Linked DNA regions of Anaerocolumna chitinilytica. The protein of the gene in region 1 interacts with the protein of each later gene in a pairwise test. Links are inferred from orthologs where the notes say so. Each region holds a gene or a part of one and is shown in the gene's direction. Other genes may lie near its edges.

Region 1 (2,882 bases):
TATCTCCAAGGACGAAGAAGAAATATTAAAAGAGGCAGCTAAGTTCCAGGAGAAATTTGAAGCTGCCATGGATGATGATTTTAATACGGCGGATGCTATTTCTGCAATTTTTGAATTAGTAAAGCTCTCAAATACAAATGGAACAGCCGAATCTTCTCCTGCTTTATTACAGGAATTATTAAAACTTATGACATCCCTTTGTGAGGTTCTCGGCATTAAAGCAATTAAGAAAGATGAACTGTTAGACGAAGAGATTGAAGGGCTTATCAAAGAGCGTCAGGAAGCGAGAAAGCAAAAAGACTTTAAGAAATCTGATGAAATCAGAGATTTATTACTTGAGAAGGGCATTGTATTAGAGGATACAAGAGAAGGTGTTCGATGGAAAAGGGCTTAGAAGAGGGGTTAATCCGCTTAATAAAAGATGCATTTGCTCTGCCGGATACGGATTTAAAGACGTATTCTCCCTTGACGCTTGCATATATAGGAGATGTAGTGTACGATTTGATTATCCGTACACTGGTGGTAGAGCAGGGAAATGCACCGGTTAACAAGCTTCATAAAAGGGTAAGCAGTATGGTAAAGGCATCTGCCCAGATGGAGCTTTATCATGGCATTGAGGACATGCTTACAGAGGAGGAGCTTTCTATCTATAAAAGAGGACGTAATGCGAAGTCTTTTACCACAGCTAAGAATGCAACTATTACGGAATACCGTTCTGCAACGGGCTTAGAAGCCTTAATGGGATATCTGTATCTGGATAATCGGCTGGATAGAGTCCTTGAACTTATGAAAGCCGGCCTTGAAAGAAGAAGTGCGGCAGCAAGTGTTACTCCAAAGGAAAATGCTACAAAGTCAAATGAAATGAAAAAAGAGCAAGAAGAAAAGAAGTGCGATTTATCTGAGACACTTCAAGAAGAGGATGATACTGAAATATTAATAGAATCGGAAAAGGAGTTAGAATGAGATACGAAGAACTTACTATAGAGGGCCGTAATGCGGTATTGGAAGCATTCCGTTCAGGAAAGACGATAGACAGGCTTTTTGTTCTGGACGGTTGTCAGGATGGACCTATAAAATCAATCTTAAGAGAAGCAAAGAAGGGTGATACTATCATCAACTTTGTAAAGAAAGAAAGACTTGACCAGCTTTCAGAAACCGGAAAACACCAGGGAGTCATGGCATATGCGGCTGCTTATGAATATGCAGAGGTAGAAGATATCTTAAAAGCGGCAGAAGAAAAAGGAGAACCTCCTTTTATTATTCTGCTGGATGGGATTGAAGACCCCCATAATCTGGGAGCAATTCTTCGTACTGCCAATCAGGCCGGTGCTCATGGAATCATCATTCCTAAGCGAAGAGCAGTAGGTCTGACGGCTACCGTGGCTAAAACCTCTGCCGGTGCCATTAATTATACCCCGGTGGCAAAGGTTACTAATCTGGTGGCTACCATTGAGGAATTAAAAGAAAAGGGACTTTGGTTTGTGTGTGCTGATATGGAAGGTGAAATCATGTACAAACAAAACTTGAAAGGTCCGATCGGACTGGTAATTGGCAGTGAGGGAGAAGGCGTCGGAAGGCTGATTAAGGAAAAATGTGATTATATGGCTAAGATACCGATGTTTGGAAATATCGATTCCCTGAATGCATCCGTTGCTATGGGAATACTTTCCTACGAGATTGTAAGACAAAGATTAGGATAAGGACATAAAGTGATAAAAAGAGGGCATATGGTTACCGATACCATATGCCCTCTTTTATTGTTATTCATTTATTTTCTTTAGTAAATAGCGCTTTTTATATTTCACTCTTGCATAGGCTGTAATTTTCCGAATATAACTGTGATTTACAAGCCCTCCGACAACACCGATAAGCGGCATGCCTTGAATGAATTTGGCGGTAAGAAGAGCCTCAGAAAAGCAGGAGGAGGCGTTTTTCATTTCTTCCTTCACATCCAGAGAAGGATGAATACCAGAATCAATCTGAGCTGCTATTTCATCTAATTTACTATTAAGCTCTACTTTCTTTGCGCCTGATGTAAGGGCAGCCTGCAGCAGTATACAGATAAACGCTTTCTCTTCCTCCTTCTCATAAGAGAAGCCGTAACTTAAAGCAACTTCATTCATAGACTTTATAATTAAAGCCAGAAAGAGAGGAATATCCGGAAGACCGATACCAAGAACACCTAATACACTGCCCTCAACTGCTGAAAAAGTTGAATTGAACCGGCTGGACAGGGCAGCAGGTTTATCCAGATCTTTTAAATGCTTTTTAGTAGTTTTTCTTTTTACAGCCAAGTTATTGATATCGTAGTCTACTAAAATCCTGTCTTTGTTGTAGGTCTTCTCAATGACATCGATGCCTTTGTCATAGATCAACTCAAATGCTTTAAAAAAAGCTTTATCCAGAGTACCTTTTAAAGTTGTGGGAATTTTATCTCTTACTTTATCCAGCAAAGGATTGATAGTTGTATTAAAATAAGAATTATCTTTTGCCAGAAGGAGATTACTTTCTTTCGTTTCTATTTCCTTTAGTTGTTCTTCCAAGATTTTTTTCATATTGAAATCCTTTCTATTATTAGAGTTGAAGGAGCTTTTGCTTATCTATTGTAAATATATGATGATAAATCATTTGTACTGACAGAAATATTGATGTGTTAGGATATGTTTTCTGATAGTTATTATGAATTATATAATATTTGAGTAAAAGCTTCAATGAAAAACACAAAAAACTGGAAATCTGTTTTTAACTGTGTTATACTGGTCATGGTAAAAATTTATTTTATTAATATTCATAAGGAGGTGGCTATACATGAGAAGCTTTGTAAATCGTAATGTTAATAGTGTTAATGTAATGGAGGGAATGCTGTTTGACGTACAAAAAAG
Region 2 (3,151 bases), 590 kb from region 1 along the record:
AGAATCAGAGGTTAATCCGAGAGATAGGTGACAAGATAAAAGAGGCGGAAAACCAGCTTATTGACCTTCCTTATCAGATAAAAGAAGCCAATGAACAGCTGATTATAGAGAGTACTGCTATCTGTTACAAAAGACTGAGTGATAATACCGAAAAAATTACTGAAATCAATCAGTGGATAAAATCCATCAGAGAGCAGCTAAAGATTAAAATTCTCGAAAAGCAGGATATGGAAATGAAAAATACTGACATATATAACTATATGCATGATATGTTAGGGCCTGAGCTGCTGCAGGAATTGGATGAGGATATTAAAAAAGGTTTAAACTAGAGGAATATTATAATATATGATAATTGGCATTGGTACAGATTTAATAGAAATAAAGAGGGTTATAAAAGCCTGTGAGAAAGAATCTTTTCAAAAAAAGATCTATACAAAACAAGAAATCGAACTGGCAAGCAGAGATAAGGTAAAGTTTGCCGGGAATTTTGCTGTGAAAGAAGCAATCTCAAAAATGTTCGGTACAGGTTTCTATGGTGTGAGACCTTCAGATATTGAAGTATTAAGAGACCAGCTTGGTAAACCATATGTCAATCTGTATAATGGTGCCAAAGAATTAGCAGAAAAAATGGCTATAAAGAAAATACATGTAACCATAACCAATACCAGCGAATATGCAAGCGCATTTGTTGTAGGAGAAGGCCAGGACTAATAGATAAAAGGCGCATTTGAAAGGACATGGTTATTTATATGAAATATTTAGTCAGTTCATGCGAGATGAAGGAAATTGATGAAAGAACAATAGAAGGTATGGGGATACCTGCTATTGTTCTAATGGAGCATGCAGCCATGAAAGTGGCAGAAACAGTGGAAGCATATCTTAAAGAGCAGAAATGCGCCAATCAACGTATTCTTGTTTGTTGCGGTACCGGCAATAATGGTGCGGATGGAATAGCAGCAGCGAGAATTCTATATGGTAAAGGTTATGAGGTTACTATAAGCATAGTTGGTGATATGAAGAGCGCTTCTTCATTATTCCTGCAGCAAAAAGAAATCGCAGAGAATTTTAGCGTACCAATTATTAGCAAACTGGATTTTGCAGAATATACTATTGATGAAAATACGATTCTGATAGATGCCATATTCGGAATTGGTTTAAGCAGAGAAGTTACCGGTATCTATAAGGACATCATAAATAAGATAAATACTTCGGTGAAAAGAAAGGTGTTTTCGGTAGATGTACCTTCCGGGCTTTCAAGTGATAATGGGTTCCCACAGGGAGCAGCCGTTAAAGCAGATGTTACAATATCTTTTGGATACTCTAAGATTGGTCTGGTAATGTATCCTGGCTGTGAATATGCCGGCAAGGTAGAAATTGCGGACATCGGTTTTGCACCTTTAGGAAAGATAGGGATGAGTCTTAAATATCATACCTTCGAAAGGGAAGATCTTATTTTACTCCCTCCGCGCAAAGCTTATTCGAACAAAGGAAGTTATAAGAAGGTATTAGTTGTGGCAGGTTCAGCCACAATGTCAGGTGCGGCATTTTTCTCAGCGAAAGCGGCTTATATGACAGGAGCAGGACTAGTAAAGGTTATAACAAGTGAGAACAATCGTATCAGTCTTCAGACTTCTCTTCCGGAAGCGTTGTTATACACCTATAAAGAGGAAGAGCTGACACGAAACGCCCTAGACCTCCTAGCGGAAGAAATAAAATGGGCAGATGTCTGTGTCATCGGACCGGGAATCGGAAGAAGTGAAATTTCAGAAAAAATCTTAACTTTGATATTAGAAAATATCGAAGTTCCTCTCATAATAGATGGGGATGCCATCTGGCTTTTGGGACAAAAATTGAATTCCCTAATAGACAGCTCAAGGGAAAAGGTGAAGGAAGAAGATTTTTCTCCCGGTGAACCAGTGAATCACAACATCCTTGCAGAGCTGTCTGTAAGTAAGTCTGCGGATAAATCAATACAAAAATTTGCAGATAACACTAATGAGAATAAGATAGAGGAACGGATTGCTTCTCTTAAGGGAATCTTACCTGCTAAGACAATTTTAACACCTCATTTAAAAGAATTAAGTTATCTCCTTGGGGTTCCGGTAGAAGTAATTCAAAAAGAACTGCTGCATATGGCTGATAATTGTATAAAGGAAAATAATCTTATATTTACGATTAAAGATGCCAGAACAGTAGTAGCATCAAAAGAACATCAATACATTAATATGTCAGGCAATAACGGTATGGCAACAGGTGGTTCAGGAGATGTGCTGACTGGAATAATAGCAGGTTTAATAGCAGGCGGATTAACAGAATTTCTGGCTGCGGCTTTGGGAGTATACCTTCATGGACTTGCAGGAGACTATGCCTGTCGGGAATTAGGGGAATATTCGCTGATGGCTTCCGATATTATAAAATATCTTCCGGAAGCCATGAGTTTGGAATAAAAATTGACTGTTACTATAAAATATATCGCTGTAGATAGATAAAAAGCGAGTGAAAGAAAAACACTTTCGCATAAGATTTTAAGGCGCTCTGAGCGGCGGAATAGAGGTAAATATGACAGCTGGAAATATTGATTTGACTTCCATCGAAGAATTTCATTCAAAATATTATAGAGCTTCTGCCAATATAGATTTGGATGCTATTTGCAATAACATTGATAATACAAGAAAAATATTAGGTTACGAAACGAAATTGATGGTAATTCTAAAAGCGGATGGGTACGGACACGGTGCAGTACCCATAGCGAAAGCACTTCTTGATATGGCAGTAGACTGTTTTGGGATTGCCATTCTGGAAGAAGGAATTGAACTTAGAAAAGCCGGAATTGACAAACCGATTCTGGTTCTCGGATATACTCCGAAAGGACAATATAAAAAACTCGTAGAATATAATATAACACAGACAATATTTCAATATAATACGGCAAAGGACCTTTCAGAGGAAGCCTTAAGTCAAGGGAAAACAGCGAAAGTTCATATTAAAGTTGATACTGGTATGAGCAGAATCGGATTCTTTGATGATGAGGAAAGTATAGAAGAAATAAAAAAGATATCTGAGCTTAAAGGTATTGAAATAGAGGGGATATTCTCACATTTTGCATGCGCAGATGAGGAAGATAAGACATCTGCTAACAGCCAGTTAATGA
Region 3 (3,151 bases), 4.0 Mb from region 1 along the record:
AGTGATGAATTCCACCAGTTCTTCACGCCCGGTCGGTCGCCGATGATAACGGATGTAGGAATCGATACATTCGGTGCAATTATTGGAATTCTTCTCTGCGCTCAGATATCTCGTCATATCAACAGGAAGAAGAATGTTAAAAATTACCCTTGACAAAATTCTCAAAGGGTACTATTATAAAGACACAAAAAAATAAGGAAATTCTTCGGGGCAGGGTTAAATTCCCGACCGGCGGTATAGTCCGCGACCTGATACAGGGTAATAAGTGAAGTTAAAACTTACTGGTATCAGTTGATTTGGTGCAATTCCAAAACCGACAGTATAGTCTGGATGTGAGAAGAAACTGATTGCAGAATATGCATTATTGCATGTACGTAAAAAGCCCCGAATTACTATTATTCGGGGCTTTTATTATTTCTGCTGAAAGAATCTGTAGCAGTTACAACGCATAGATTCTCTTGGTCAGGGTGAGAATAACATTTTAAAATGTTTTCCACGCATAAAACCAGGAATTTCCTTCCTAAAAAGGAGAGAATATTATGAAGACATCACAAAACAACACAATGAAGGAAAGCTATGTAAAAAGTTCTGTTTTTAGTACAAGAGCAATGGTTACGATAAGTCTCTTAACAGCTTTATCCTATGTATTAATGTTGCTGGAGTCCCCTCCCTATATCGGTTTTTTAAGACTTGAATTCAGTGATATACCGGCGATATTAGGCGCTTTTTGGTTTGGGCCGGCAGCAGGAATTCTAATAGAATTTCTAAAGAACCTCATAAAAGGAATTACTGCTTCCAATACCATGGGAATCGGTGAACTTGCCAACTTTATTGTAAGTGTTGCATACGTTGTACCTGCAAGCTTACTCTTTCGTAAATTAAAAGGAAAATATAAGTCAGTATTCGCTTTTGGTGCTGCAACCATTTCTATGATGATTGTAGGATTCCTAATGAATTACTTTGTAACCATACCTTTGTATGCCAGAATGTACGGTGGCATCGATAATATTGTAGGCTTGGCTTCTATGGTACCTGGTATTAAGAATATGTTTACCTTAATCTTAATTGGAATCACACCTTTTAATCTGGTAAAAGGTATATTTCTCGGTATTGTAGGTCATATCACTTATGAAATATTAAAAAAAGTAATCCGTTAAAAAAATGACTTTTTAAATCATGCTATATCTGCTATAATTGTCACATACTTCTAATGCAAGCAGTATCGTAAGTTAGCTTACGGTACTTCTTGGCGTTTTAAGAGAATTCACTGAGGACTGTGAGAACTTATGATAATAGAAACCAATAGCAGGGAAGAAACCTTTGAACTTGGGAAGCGTTTGGGAGAGCAGGCAAAGTCAGGAGAAATATATTGTCTGTCCGGAGATTTAGGAACCGGGAAGACAGTATTTACACAAGGCTTTGCAAGAGGTCTTGGAATTACGGAACCGGTAAACAGCCCAACCTTTACGATTGTTTCCGAGTATGAGGAAGGAAGGCTTCCCCTGTATCATTTTGATGTATATCGCATTGAAGATATCGAAGAGATGGAGGAAATAGGGTACGAAGATTATTTCTACGGAGAAGGTGTCTGCCTTGTAGAATGGGCTGAGTTAATTAAAGAATTGCTTCCTGAAACCCTTACCTCTATTACGATAGAAAAGAACACAGCAAAAGGCTTTGATTACCGAAAGATTACGGTCACCGGCGGTAAGCTTATAGAAGAATAAAATAGAATAAGAATTGATAAATTCTTGTAAGCTTGCTGTTTATGAAAGGAGTTACATGAAGATATTAGCACTGGACAGTTCCGGACTTGTTGCTTCTGTGGCTGTGGTAACAGAGGATAAAGTACTGGGAGAATTCACTGTCAACAATAAGAAGACCCATTCTCAGACCCTTCTTCCTATGGTAGATGAGGTTCTTAAAATACTTGATATTGATGTGAAAGAGCTCGATGCAATTGCCGTTGCTGGAGGTCCGGGTTCCTTTACCGGATTGCGTATAGGTGCTTCTACTGCAAAAGGCCTGGCACTGGTTCTGGATATTCCGATAATTAATATACCTACTGTAGATTCCCTTGCATATAATCTGTATGGAACAGACCATTTAATCTGTCCTATGATGGATGCCAGAAGAAACCAGGTCTATACAGGTTTATATGAATGGCAGGAGGGCGAATTTAAAGTGGTTCTGCCGCAGTTTGCCGCAGAGGTAGAAGAATTGGCAGAAAAGCTTAACAGCTATAACCGGGAAATTATATTCCTTGGTGACGGTGTGGAAGCTCAGCTTAGTAAGTTTGCACCTTTACTGAAAGCTCCTTATTCTATTGCTCCTGTTCATCTTTCAAAGCAAAGAGCAGCAGCCCTTGGAGCTTTAGGGGTAGAGTATTACAAAGCCGGTAAGTTGCAAGAGGGAGACAGTTTTGAGCCGGAATATCTTAGAATGTCCCAGGCAGAACGCGAAAGAGCTGAAAAGCAGCAGCAAATTTAATAATGTGTTTATACGGCCTGAGAGAACAATCAATAAGAGATGATAGTTTTTCTCGGGTCCGTTTTGTTATGGTAAATGAAAGGAAAAGAGTGATATAATGAGTATACATCAAATGGTAGTCCGTCCCATGAAGCCAGAAGACATGGAACAGGTATATACAATCGAATACAATTCCTTTTCAAGACCCTGGAGTCAGGAATCCTTTCTAAACTCCTTGAAGAATCCGCAGAATCTCTATCTGGTTGCAGAAGCTGAGGGAATTATTCTTGGTTATTGCGGATTGTGGGGAATTGTTGGCGAAGGTGAGATAACCAATGTTGCTGTTGATAAAAAGTACCGGAACCAGGGGGTAGGGGAAAGGATTTTGACAGAGCTGATAGAGAGCGGGCGCAAGATGGGAATTGCCGCCTTTACACTGGAAGTACGTCAAAGCAATCTGTCTGCTATTCATCTCTATCATAAGCTGGGATTCGTGGATACAGCGGTCAGAAAGAACTATTACGAGGCACCGGTAGAAGATGCACTGATTATGTGGTTGTAATTCCCACTGTAAATTTTCTGGATTTCAAGTTATAATAATCTCAAGAAGGCGGACAAGTTGGCGGGAGGAATATTATGAGAAACTTAAAAAGGGTACCAATAATCAATCATGATATCTATT

The links.
Region 2: the proteins of rlmB (region 1) and bsdcttw_RS16995 interact in binary tests that used the Escherichia coli proteins (3 or more experiments, as listed by UniProt). The link is inferred for Anaerocolumna chitinilytica from one-to-one orthologs.
Region 3: the proteins of rlmB (region 1) and tsaE interact in binary tests that used the Escherichia coli proteins (3 or more experiments, as listed by UniProt). The link is inferred for Anaerocolumna chitinilytica from one-to-one orthologs.

The regions. Positions count from the first base shown.
Region 1 is NZ_AP023368.1:4,502,276-4,505,157, reverse strand. The notes cover bases 110-2,829. They hold rlmB (23S rRNA (guanosine(2251)-2'-O)-methyltransferase RlmB), read left to right. Parts: upstream 110-959; coding sequence 960-1,700; downstream 1,701-2,829. Other genes in these bases: bsdcttw_RS19650 (EcsC family protein), read right to left, coding at 1,761-2,555; cysS (cysteine--tRNA ligase), read left to right, coding at 110-394. Outside these bases: more of cysS, read left to right, coding at 1-109; bsdcttw_RS19645 (CD3324 family protein), read left to right, coding at 2,867-2,882. UniProt on the Escherichia coli protein: Specifically methylates the ribose of guanosine 2251 in 23S rRNA.
Region 2 is NZ_AP023368.1:3,909,930-3,913,080, reverse strand. What follows is about bases 110-3,098. They hold bsdcttw_RS16995 (NAD(P)H-hydrate epimerase), read left to right. Parts: upstream 110-749; coding sequence 750-2,447; downstream 2,448-3,098. Other genes in these bases: alr (alanine racemase), read left to right, coding at 2,560-3,098; acpS (holo-ACP synthase), read left to right, coding at 346-711; bsdcttw_RS17005 (hypothetical protein), read left to right, coding at 110-329. Outside these bases: more of bsdcttw_RS17005, read left to right, coding at 1-109; more of alr, read left to right, coding at 3,099-3,151. UniProt on the Escherichia coli protein: Bifunctional enzyme that catalyzes the epimerization of the S- and R-forms of NAD(P)HX and the dehydration of the S-form of NAD(P)HX at the expense of ADP, which is converted to AMP.
Region 3 is NZ_AP023368.1:490,191-493,341, forward strand. Bases 18-3,006 are described here. They hold tsaE (tRNA (adenosine(37)-N6)-threonylcarbamoyltransferase complex ATPase subunit type 1 TsaE), read left to right. Parts: upstream 18-1,286; coding sequence 1,287-1,727; downstream 1,728-3,006. Other genes in these bases: bsdcttw_RS02190 (VanZ family protein), read left to right, coding at 18-153; bsdcttw_RS02195 (ECF transporter S component), read left to right, coding at 540-1,157; tsaB (tRNA (adenosine(37)-N6)-threonylcarbamoyltransferase complex dimerization subunit type 1 TsaB), read left to right, coding at 1,783-2,490; rimI (ribosomal protein S18-alanine N-acetyltransferase), read left to right, coding at 2,588-3,006. In the rest of the region: more of bsdcttw_RS02190, read left to right, coding at 1-17; more of rimI, read left to right, coding at 3,007-3,031; bsdcttw_RS02215 (hypothetical protein), read left to right, coding at 3,106-3,151. UniProt on the Escherichia coli protein: Required for the formation of a threonylcarbamoyl group on adenosine at position 37 (t(6)A37) in tRNAs that read codons beginning with adenine.